2 regions of the Dyella sp. 2HG41-7 genome follow, and region 2 is predicted to be linked to the other one. Evidence: riboswitches for the same ligand, from Rfam matches in the RefSeq annotation. Region 2 holds a riboswitch; the other holds the start of a gene.

Region 1 (5,167 bases), on a different contig from region 2:
AGCGCCGGATCGACCGAAGCGGCCCATGTGCGCTTTGTGGAAATTGGCGATGGCTGGGTTGCCGCCTATGAAACGATGGACAAATAGCTTCGTGGTCGAACGACCATACAGAATGCCGCCACCCCCGTCGGATCGGAACTCGCCAACCAAACCACACCACTGTAACGACTTCCGTGAGAGACTCATCCAGAACGGCAGTGGCGTATAAGATCGTGTAACGCGTCATCCGATCCATTCAAAGGCCGGTGAATCTCACTTGTTTTCCAATCTCGCATACGACCTTCGCTCGGCCAACACCAGCGCATTAAGCGAAGCGGATTACGCCCATTGCTATGACACGTGGGGCGGTAGCTTTATTGTCCATCCGGATGTCTTGAAATATTTCGAAAATGCGCATGGCATAAAAGTTCGCTATCGCGGCTACTTCGAAAATGGTCAATGCGTAGGCGCCGTTCCCACTTGGGGTGCATTTATTGCGGGCGATCACTCTGCGCTGAGCGCCCAACATCTTATCGACAAGGTCGATTTCGGGTATCCGGCGATCTATTTGCCGATCGACCCGCAGCATCGCTGCACCGTTCTCTACAAGGCGAAGTATTTGCTGAACCAGCAGCGCTCGCAAATCGCCGGGTCGCTTTTCGTCGGGGGCGCCACCAAGAGCATGGCTATTCTCAAGCGAATTCCAGAAGAGCTGCCTACCGGTAAGAAAGAGTATGAAATGAAGGTGCGAAGGTTTGAGCGCCAAGGCGGAATCGTTCGCGACGTTCAGGAGTTCAGCGACGACGACATTGCCGGCATCTACACGGAGCTATTTGCGCAACGCTGGCAACGAAAGCCGCTCGGATCCGACTCGCTCGCCGAAACGTTTTCCGCGCTAAAAAAGTTTCTCTTTGGAAAAGTGCTTTGGCTCGACGAGGCCCCCGTCGCCATTCAAATCAATTTTCGCGCCGACACGCGCAGCACCATCTGCATCGACTATATAAACGGCGGCGTGGACAAGACGCTCAAGCGGCTTAGCCCAGGGGCTTTGCTTTCCTATATCAATGGACGCAATGCTTGGGAAGAAAGCCGGCAAAGCGGCAAATTGTTGATCTATAGCTACGGCAAGTCTAATGCCGAATACAAAAATCAGTGGTGCAACCCTGTTCCGCGCGGATTGAGCGGATACTGGCTTCCTTAGAGGCTCCTATTTCTTCGAAACGTAAGGACTATCCGGCACATACCAACGCCACGGATAGTCCGCCGCCTTGGTGAGTCCGATGCGCGTCGTTTGTACAAGCTGCGATGGCGGCGGCGTTCCATCATCCACCACCGCGTAGTCGTCGCCCGCGATCAGATCGATGCCGTTTTGCAACTTGGTCATGCTCATCGCTTGCGTGAGGCACGCGGGCCCGTTGCACAGTTGCCGATCGTTTTTCGCCAACGGACGCGCTGCGTACATCAAATCCAGGCCGGCGATGGGCTGCAAAGCGCGAATAAGCACGGCGTTGCCCTCGCCTTTCGGGCCGCACACCACGTTTCCGCACCAGTGCATGCCATAGGTAAAGTAGACATACATATGTCCCGGCGGCCCGAACATCACCTCCGTGCGCGGCGTTTTGCCTCGAAACGAATGCGCCGCCGGATCGTCGGCGCCGCGATAGGCCTCCACTTCCACAATCCGCCCAGCTCGCCCGTCCCGGCATATCAGCACCTTATTGAGCAGTTCCGGCGCAACGACGAGCGGGTCGCGGTTGCAGAACGCACGGGTAATCGGGCGGGATTTTTGCGTCTTGGTGGCTGCCATACCAAGAATGGTAAGGCATGCCGCTTCCGCTGGCCCAACGGATTTGACAATACGTACACGGTCGGCGACCCTGTTTATTCACCAGGGGTGCCCTGCCAAGGGGCTGAGATTCTGTTGGCGAGTACGCAGCGCAGTGACCCGTTGAACCTGATCCAGTTCGTGCTGGCGTAGGGATGGTGCAAACACGGGCAACCGTGCGTTCATCGTTCGATGTCGGCTGTCCTGGGTTTCTTACGGAGCCCTATCATGACTGCAGCCACACGCCATTCCTATGGCGAACTTTTTGATCGAATGCGTCAAACCTCGCCGCTCGTGCAGTGCATTACCAACTACGTTGCAATGAACTTCGCCGCGAATGTCTTGCTCGCCGCAGGTGCGTCGCCCGCGATGGTGCACGCACCGGAGGAGGCCGGCGAATTCGCAAAGATCGCCGGCGCGCTCACGATCAATATCGGCACGCTTTCGCCGTACTGGCTGGATGGCATGCGCAAAGCGGCGAATGCTGCGAACGAGAGCGGCAAGCCGTGGGTGCTCGATCCAGTGGCGCATTTCGCGACATCGTTTCGTCGCGAGACGACCGAAGAATTGTTGACGCTGCGGCCGACCGTTATTCGCGGCAACGCCTCGGAAATCATGGCCCTGGTCGGCGCCGCCAGTGCCGGTCGCGGCGTGGACAGTAGCGACACGGTGGAGAGCGCGGAAGCGTCGGCCGCCATGCTGGCCGGACGAACGGGTGCAGTTGTCGCTGTAACGGGGGCAGCGGATTTCGTCACCGATGGACAGCGCGCCGCGCGTATCGAAGGCGGCTCGGAACTTATGCCCAAGATCACCGCCATGGGTTGCGCCCTCACCTGCCTCGTCGGCGCAGTGACGGCCGTGGCGCCGGAGGATCCGCTCACCGCGACGGTCAGCGCGCTAGCCGCATTTGCCGTGGCCGGAACGCAGGCCGCACAGCATGCAGAGGGCCCCGGTTCGTTCGCATGGCGATTTATCGATGCGCTTGCTGCGCTCAATGGAACGATGCTGCGCGCACAGGCTAAAGTCGCGTTCGTATGAAAAAACCGTTCGATCTCTCGCTTTATCTCGTGCTCGATCCCGATCTTTGCCGCGAACACTCCATGGTGGAAACCGCGTGTGCCGCCGTCGCCGGCGGCGCTACCGTCGTGCAAGTGCGCAACAAACAGGCCTCGACCGCGGAGCGGATTGCGCTAGCGCGTGAGGTCAAGGACGCCCTGCGCGGCACGTCGGCGCTCATCGTGATGAATGACGATATCGACGCCGCGGTTGAAGCCGGCGTCGATGCGCTGCATATCGGTCAGCGCGACGTCGCCCCCGCTTTGGCGCGTACGCGTATCGGCCCGGATATGATTCTCGGTCTGTCGGTGAATTCAGAGTTTGCGGCGCAGGCAGTTGACCCCGCCGTGGTCGACTACATCGGCGTTGGGCCCGTGTTCGCCACGCCCACCAAGCCCGACCATGAAAAGCCCATCGGATTCGATGGCTTGGCCCGTATCGTTACGCTATGTCCCGTTCCAGCTGTTGCTATTGGGGGGTTAAAAAAAGCGCATATTCGCCAAGTATTTGCCGCCGGCGCGCAAGGAATGGCGGTTGTCTCCGCCATTTGCGGAACGCCCGATCCGATGCAAGCCGCCGCCGATTTTTGGGCGAGCATGCAAGGCGTGCGTGCAGGCATGTGAAGTTGTCATCAAGGGCCATTGCTCATTGGAACACCTGACATCTACGCCCTGATATGAGATAAAACGTCGGCCGGGAAGTCAGGCGCCGAGGAGGGGCCCCTCCTCAACATGGATGACCGATGCCCGACCGGGCCGCCGCCAAGGCGGCCCGTTTTATTTGGGCATATCGAACGTATCGCCCGACCTTAAAACACCGGCGGCGGCAATGTATGCGTCGGCGGCGAACGCACCAAGCCCAACAAATCATCGCTCAGCGCGGATGCGTGCGTGGCGAACAAGCCATGCGGGGCGCCTTCATACGGCCGGAAAATACTTCCCGGCAAAAGGTCCGCCGTGCGGCGGCCGTTCGACGCCAGCGGCGCAATGCGATCTTCGGTGCCATGGATCACCAGCGACGGCAAGTTGATGGCCGCCGCCATATCGCCGGTGAAATCCGTTTCGGCAAATGCACGCACGCACGACAGCATGGCGATACGCGACGCGGGATCGGCAAGCGATGTCACCCAATCCGCCACCGCCAGAGGAACGTGCGCGCCCTCGAACAGCTGCTCGACGAACTGATCGACATATGCAAAGCGATCGGCGCGAATGCGCGTGCAAACATCTTCGAAACGGTTCTCGTCCGCGCCATCGGGATTGTCTTTGTTTTTGGCGATGGTCGGCGTAAGCGTGCTCACCAACGCGAAGCGCGTGACACGCTGACCGAGATGGCGACTCATATAACGCACCACCTCGCCCGCCCCCATCGAATAGCCGACCAAAGTGACGTCGTGCAAATCCAAGGCGTCGAGCACAGCTTTCAAGTCGTCGACGAAACGATTGAAGTTATAACCGTCGGCGGGTTTGGACGACTGCCCGAAACCGCGGCGGTCGTAGGTGATGACGCGACACCCGTTGCTCGCCAACATAAAGGCTTGCTCTTCCCACATCGCATGATCGAACGGCCATCCGTGCAACAGCACAACCGGCGGCCCGTACCCGATATCTTCGTAAAACAGCTCGATCGACCGACCCAGGCTATCCGTTTCGACCTGCAACATGCTCATGGGATTCTCCTAAACTCCTGCAAATTAACGTCGTCGTCATGAAGGTGACGTCACCAACACCCTGCGACAAAACTCATTTCGCAGAAGATTTCGCCGGTGGATTGGTATTGGATTGCGTAAACAAATAACTGGTGCGGGGGTTGGCAAGCTCGATGCCGACGTCGCGGAAACGTTGCTCGATGCGTCGATTGAACTCGCGTTGCACGCCCCAGCGACCTTTATCGGTGCACTGCATTTGGCCTGCGATGGTGATCTTCGAACCGTCCACGGCATCCACGCCCCAAATTTCCAGATCCTTGAGTATCAGCTTTTGGAATGCTGTATCGCTGCGCATCTCCTTGCCGATGGCAGTGAGTTCGTCGATCGCACGCTCCACGTCTTCACCATAGGCAATGCTCACGCTCATGGCCGCGTTGCCTACGCCGCGATTGACGTTGTTGACCGTTGTCACGGAGCTAAACGGTATGGTGTAGAGCGAACCGTCCCCGCCGCGCAGCCGCACCGTGCGCACAGACAGATACTCCACCGTTCCGGAAACGCCCGCGACCGTCACCCAGTCGCCCACTTGCATGGCGTTTTCCATCATCAAGAAAATGCCGGTGATAAAGTCCTGCACCAGCTTTTGCGAACCGAATCCA
Region 2 (5,167 bases):
TTTTGTCGAACATCGAGCGCCGACAAATTACTGGAGCAACGCGTTCACGCCCTGGATGTCGTCGTAGCCGATGGTGCCGGCCGACTGCTTCAGCAGCAGACGATTGAGCACCAACTGATGACGCGCGGTGGAGTACGTGCTCTGCGCCTGCGTCAGCGTCTGGATCGAGGTCAGCACGTCCAGCATGATCTGCGTGCCCACCTGGAAGCCTGCCTTGGTGGCGTCGACGGCTTTCTGCGCCGAATCCACAGCGGCCTTGCCCGATTCCACTTCGCTGATGCCGGCGAGCACCGAGTTGTAGTAGTTCAGCGTGTTCTGCACGGTCTGGCGGCGGGTCAGTTCCAGCGAGTCTTGCGCTTCGTCGCGCTGATCGATGGACTGGCGCACCCTCGACTGCGTAGCGCCGCCTTCGAAGATCGGCACCGACAGCGAGATGCCGATGGTATTGCCGTAACGGCCGTTGCCATTGGCGCCCAGCGCGTTGTAGCTGCCATTTTCCAGCCACGCGGTGGTCTTGGCGCGCGTGATGGTGCCGGTGATCGTCGGCAGGTGGTTGGCGCGCGCTGCGTTGACCGAGTGCTCGGCGGCATCCACGGACAGCTGTGCAGAGGCAAGCGTCGGATTGTTTTTCAGCGAGCTGTCGACCCACTGCTGTGGATCGGACGGCGACGGCGCATTCATCGGCAGATCGTCGCGAAGCTTCTTCAGGTCGCCGACCGGCTGGCCGGTAATGACGCTCAATGCCTGGCGGTCGTTCGCCAACGTGTTCTCGTACGTGACCGTGGTCGCCTTGGCGGCTTCGTAAAACGACTTCGCCTGATACACGTTGGTGACGGCGGAGATGCCTACTTTGAATTGCTGCTCGGCCTGATCGTAAGTGACGCGAAAAGCTTCTTCGTTGGCCTTCGCGTAGGCGACTTGTTCTTCGTCGTTCAACACCGTGAAGTAGGCGCCCGCCACGCGCACAAACAAATTCTGCGCGGCCGCTTCATAGGTTTTTTCCTGCGCATCCGAAGTGGAGTGCGCGGCCTGCAGACTGGCAATGTCGGACAGGTTGAGGATGGTCTGGCTCAACGTGGCCGAAACCGAACGCGTGCGCTCATGGCCGCTCGCCGTCGCGCCACTGGATTGGCCCAGGCCGCTGCTGCCAGAGAGGCTGGTCTGGTTCAAATCCATGCCAGCGCTGATCTGCGGCAACAACAGCGCACGTGCCTGCGGGACGCCTTCGTGCACCGCCATGCGCGTGGCATCGGCCTGCGCCAGTACAGGGTCGTTTGCACGCGCCTGACGGTATGCATCCAGCAAATCCTCGCCATGGCTGGGCAGGGAAACTGCCGCCAGGGTCAGGGCAAGGGTCAGAAGCTTCAAGCGCATGATTCGCCTCGTAAGGTTCGGGGATCGGGGTCAAAAAACAAAACGGCGCGGCGGTTCCGCGTGCGCGAGATAGGGAAGATCCGTCTCGAACAGATTCTCTTCGCGATAACGGCCGTTGCCCTCGTGCGTGATCAACATCACTTGCTGCGCCGGCGACTCGCCGCGAATGGCGAGCAGGCGGCCGCCCGGTTTGAGCCAGCCAAGGAAACGGTCGGGAATACGGTAAACGGCGCCGGTGACAACTACTGCGTCGAACGTGCCTTGCGGCTGCCATTCGTTCACGGCTTCGCCCGTCAGCAGCTGCGCGTTGCTGACGCCTGCGGCCTGCAAACGCTGACCGGCGGCCGCCGTGAAATCGGCATGGATATCCACGCTGGTGACGTGCGCGGCGAGGTTGGCCAGGCAAGCGGTGAGGAAGCCCGAACCGGTGCCGATTTCCAGCACGCTGTCTTCAGGTTTCAGTTCGAGCGCCTGCAGCACGCGACCTTCCATCACCGGCTTCATCATCACTTCGTTGTGACCCAGCGGCAGACACAGGTCGGCGAACGCCAATTGACGATGGGCGGGGGCGACGAAATCCTCGCGGCGCACATGGCGCAACACTTCGAGCACGCGACCGTCCAACACCTCCCAAGGGCGCACTTGGTTCTCAACCATGTTTTGACGCGCCTGATCGAAGTTCATCGCCATGGAAAGCAAGCCTATAGAGAGCGAAAAAAGGTCAAAAAGGATAAGCGTTTAGACCCCGTTTCGACAATGGTTAGGGTGCGGTGAGGTGCCGTTTTGACGAAGTGCCGGAAGTCATCGCAATGATCTGACGTAAGTCATGTAATCGCCTGTGTCCGCGGACACTTACGCGCTTTTTCGAGCGCGAAAAACGATGCTCGGATCGACCTTTATCGGCAGCATCGACAGCGCCAATTCGGTACTCGCCCCGAGCACGGGATCCAGCCGTTCGATACGCCCGAGCAACCACTCGCCCCGTCCAGCGACCGCCAGGCACCACCACGCCAGCCAGCGGGTCAGGCGGTGCCGATCCGTCGCATCCAGCGCCGCCAGGGCGGTGCGGATCGCGAATACCTGTCTGCGCGCTGTCCAGTCGGCGTCCAACCACGCCGAAAGTAGGCGCTGGGCCTTGCGATAGTGGGCGCTAAGCGCCAATTCGGGGGTCGTTACGCACATCGGCCGAAATATTCGGTATCATTCAGGAAATAATTAAACCGACCCGTATAATAAATTGGGTTTTTTGATTTGTGAAGGTGCACCCATGAACTCGATCCCGCTGACCAAGCCGCACGGGCCAGGCCGCCCCAAGGACATGGAAAAGCGCGCGGCCATCCTCGATGCCGCGAAGGCTCTGTTCATACGCAATGCCTTCGCCGGTACCAGCATGGACGCCATTGCCGCCGAAGCCGGCGTATCCAAGCTGACCGTCTATAGTCACTTTGGCGATAAGGACAACTTGTTCCGCGAAGTGATCCGCGCACGCGTGCAAGACCTGCTGCCCGAAGAGACCTACCAGTACGACCCGAGCGCCGATATCGGCGACACACTCCATCGCATCGCGCAGATTCACGCGCATCTGGACTGCAACCCGGAAACCGTCGGTACGTTCCGCGCCATTCTCAGCGACTGCCGCCAGGGCAATCCCCGCTACGGCAAGCTGATGTGGGAAGAAGGCCCGATGCGCTCGCGCGCCCTGCTGGAGCGCCTGATGCAACAGGCCGCCGATGCCGGCAAGCTCGACATCACCGATGTGACGCGCGCGGCCATCCAGTTCATCTCGCTGATCAAGGGCGACATGATGATGCGCCACATGTTCGGCTGCGCCGACTGCGCGCAGACCTACGCCAAGGAAGTGGAAGAAAACGCCCGCGCCGGCGTAACCATGTTCCTGCGCGCCTACGCCATAAAGCGCTAAGCCCGTTCACTCGTTTATCGCCCCGCTTCGTGTTCAAATAGCTGGGCCTGAAAAGGTTGTTTGGAAGCGGGGGTGCCGGCGCAGTCGGCTGAGAGAGTCCCTTCGAACCTGATCCGGTTAGCACCGGTGTAGGGAGCTTCGCCGCACGGAACCTGTCTCGTGCGTTGGCGCCGTCGCTTCGTTACTGTGCGGATTGCGCACGAACTCCGCGCCATTTGCGCGGATAGCCGAAGGACGAATGCCGATGAATGCCTTGCCCTCCGATCTCGTGCGCGCCGCGCAAGAGCTCTCCGAAGCCGTGACCAAGCCCATTCCGGGTTCGCGCAAGATCCATGTGCAGGGCAGCCGCCCTGATCTGAACGTGCCGATGCGCGAGATCTGCCAGGCGCAGACGCCCACTTTGTTTGGCGGCGAAAGCAATCCGCCGATCACCGTATACGACACCTCCGGCCCGTACACCGATCCGGACTACAGCGCCGATCTCGCTGCGGGTCTTCCTGCGTTGCGCGCCACCTGGATCGCCGAGCGCGGCGACGTGGAAGAACTGCCCGACCTCAGCTCCCGATTCGGCCGCGAACGCGCCGCCGATGCGAAGCTCGACGCCGTACGCTTTACGCATCTGCGCAAACCGCTGCGCGCGAAAGCCGGCGCCAACGTCACGCAGATGCATTACGCGCGCCGCGGCATCGTGACGCCGGAGATGGAGTACATCGCCATCCGCGAAAATCAGCGTATCGAAGCGCTGAAGCAAAGCGCGCTGCGCCATCAGCATGCGGGCGAATCGTTCGGCGCATCGCTGCCCAAGCTGATTACGCCGGAATTCGTGCGCGACGAAGTAGCGCGCGGCCGCGCCATCATTCCCGCCAACATCAATCACCCGGAAAGCGAGCCGATGATCATCGGCCGCAACTTTCTCACCAAGATCAACGCCAACATCGGCAACAGCGCGGTGTCCTCGGGCATCGCCGAAGAAGTGGAAAAACTGGTGTGGTCGATTCGCTGGGGCGGCGACACGGTGATGGATCTTTCCACCGGCAAAAACATCCACGAAACGCGCGAGTGGATCATCCGCAATTCGCCGGTGCCGATCGGCACCGTGCCGATCTATCAGGCGCTGGAAAAAGTCGGTGGCGTCGCCGAAGACCTCACCTGGGAATTGTTCCGCGACACATTGATCGAACAAGCCGAACAAGGCGTGGATTACTTCACCATCCACGCCGGCGTGCTGCTGCGCTTCGTGCCGCTTACCGCCAAGCGCGTGACGGGCATCGTGTCGCGCGGCGGTTCCATCATGGCCAAATGGTGTCTCGCGCATCACAAAGAAAATTTCCTCTACACGCACTTCGAAGATATCTGCGAGATCATGAAGGCGTACGACGTGTCCTTCAGTCTTGGCGATGGCTTGCGTCCGGGCTGCGTGGCGGATGCGAACGACGCTGCGCAATTCGGCGAACTGGATACGTTGGGCGAGCTCACGCAGATCGCGTGGAAGCACGATGTGCAGGTGATGATCGAGGGGCCCGGCCACGTGCCCATGCAGTTGATCAAGGAAAACATGGAGCGTCAGCTGGAGAAGTGCCACGAGGCGCCGTTCTACACGCTGGGGCCGCTCACCACCGATATCGCGCCGGGCTACGACCACATCACCAGCGCCATCGGCGCCGCGATGATCGGTTGGTTCGGTACGGCGATGCTTTGCTACGTTACGCCGAAAGAACATCTCGGTCTGCCGAACAAGCAGGACGTGCGCGACGGCATCATCGCGTACAAGATCGCTGCGCACGCCGCGGATCTTGCGAAGGGGCATCCGGGTGCGCAGGTGCGCGATAACGCCTTGAGCAAGGCGCGCTTCGAATTCCGTTGGGACGATCA

What was found. Region 2 has a riboswitch for thiamine pyrophosphate ahead of thiC (phosphomethylpyrimidine synthase ThiC). Riboswitches for the same ligand answer to the same signal wherever they lie in the genome.
Region 1: linked by a shared signal. The riboswitch ahead of thiM (hydroxyethylthiazole kinase) and the one ahead of thiC (phosphomethylpyrimidine synthase ThiC) in region 2 are both predicted to bind thiamine pyrophosphate.

The regions. Positions count from the first base shown of each region.
Region 1 is NZ_JAJEJV010000004.1:2,418,630-2,423,796, reverse strand. Features, by position in the region: gene L0U79_RS12265 (hypothetical protein) at 1-87, shown strand, start outside; gene L0U79_RS12260 (GNAT family N-acetyltransferase) at 257-1,180, shown strand; gene L0U79_RS12255 (DNA-3-methyladenine glycosylase) at 1,187-1,786, opposite strand; TPP riboswitch at 1,860-1,978, shown strand; gene thiM (hydroxyethylthiazole kinase) at 2,033-2,842, shown strand; gene thiE (thiamine phosphate synthase) at 2,839-3,483, shown strand; gene L0U79_RS12240 (alpha/beta hydrolase) at 3,669-4,529, opposite strand; gene L0U79_RS12235 (mechanosensitive ion channel domain-containing protein) at 4,603-5,167, opposite strand, start outside.
Region 2 is NZ_JAJEJV010000003.1:32,869-38,035, reverse strand. Features, by position in the region: gene L0U79_RS00185 (TolC family outer membrane protein) at 28-1,374, opposite strand; gene L0U79_RS00180 (protein-L-isoaspartate O-methyltransferase) at 1,405-2,064, opposite strand; gene L0U79_RS00175 (hypothetical protein) at 2,227-2,556, opposite strand; gene L0U79_RS00170 (TetR/AcrR family transcriptional regulator) at 2,642-3,295, shown strand; TPP riboswitch at 3,354-3,447, shown strand; gene thiC (phosphomethylpyrimidine synthase ThiC) at 3,540-5,167, shown strand, end outside.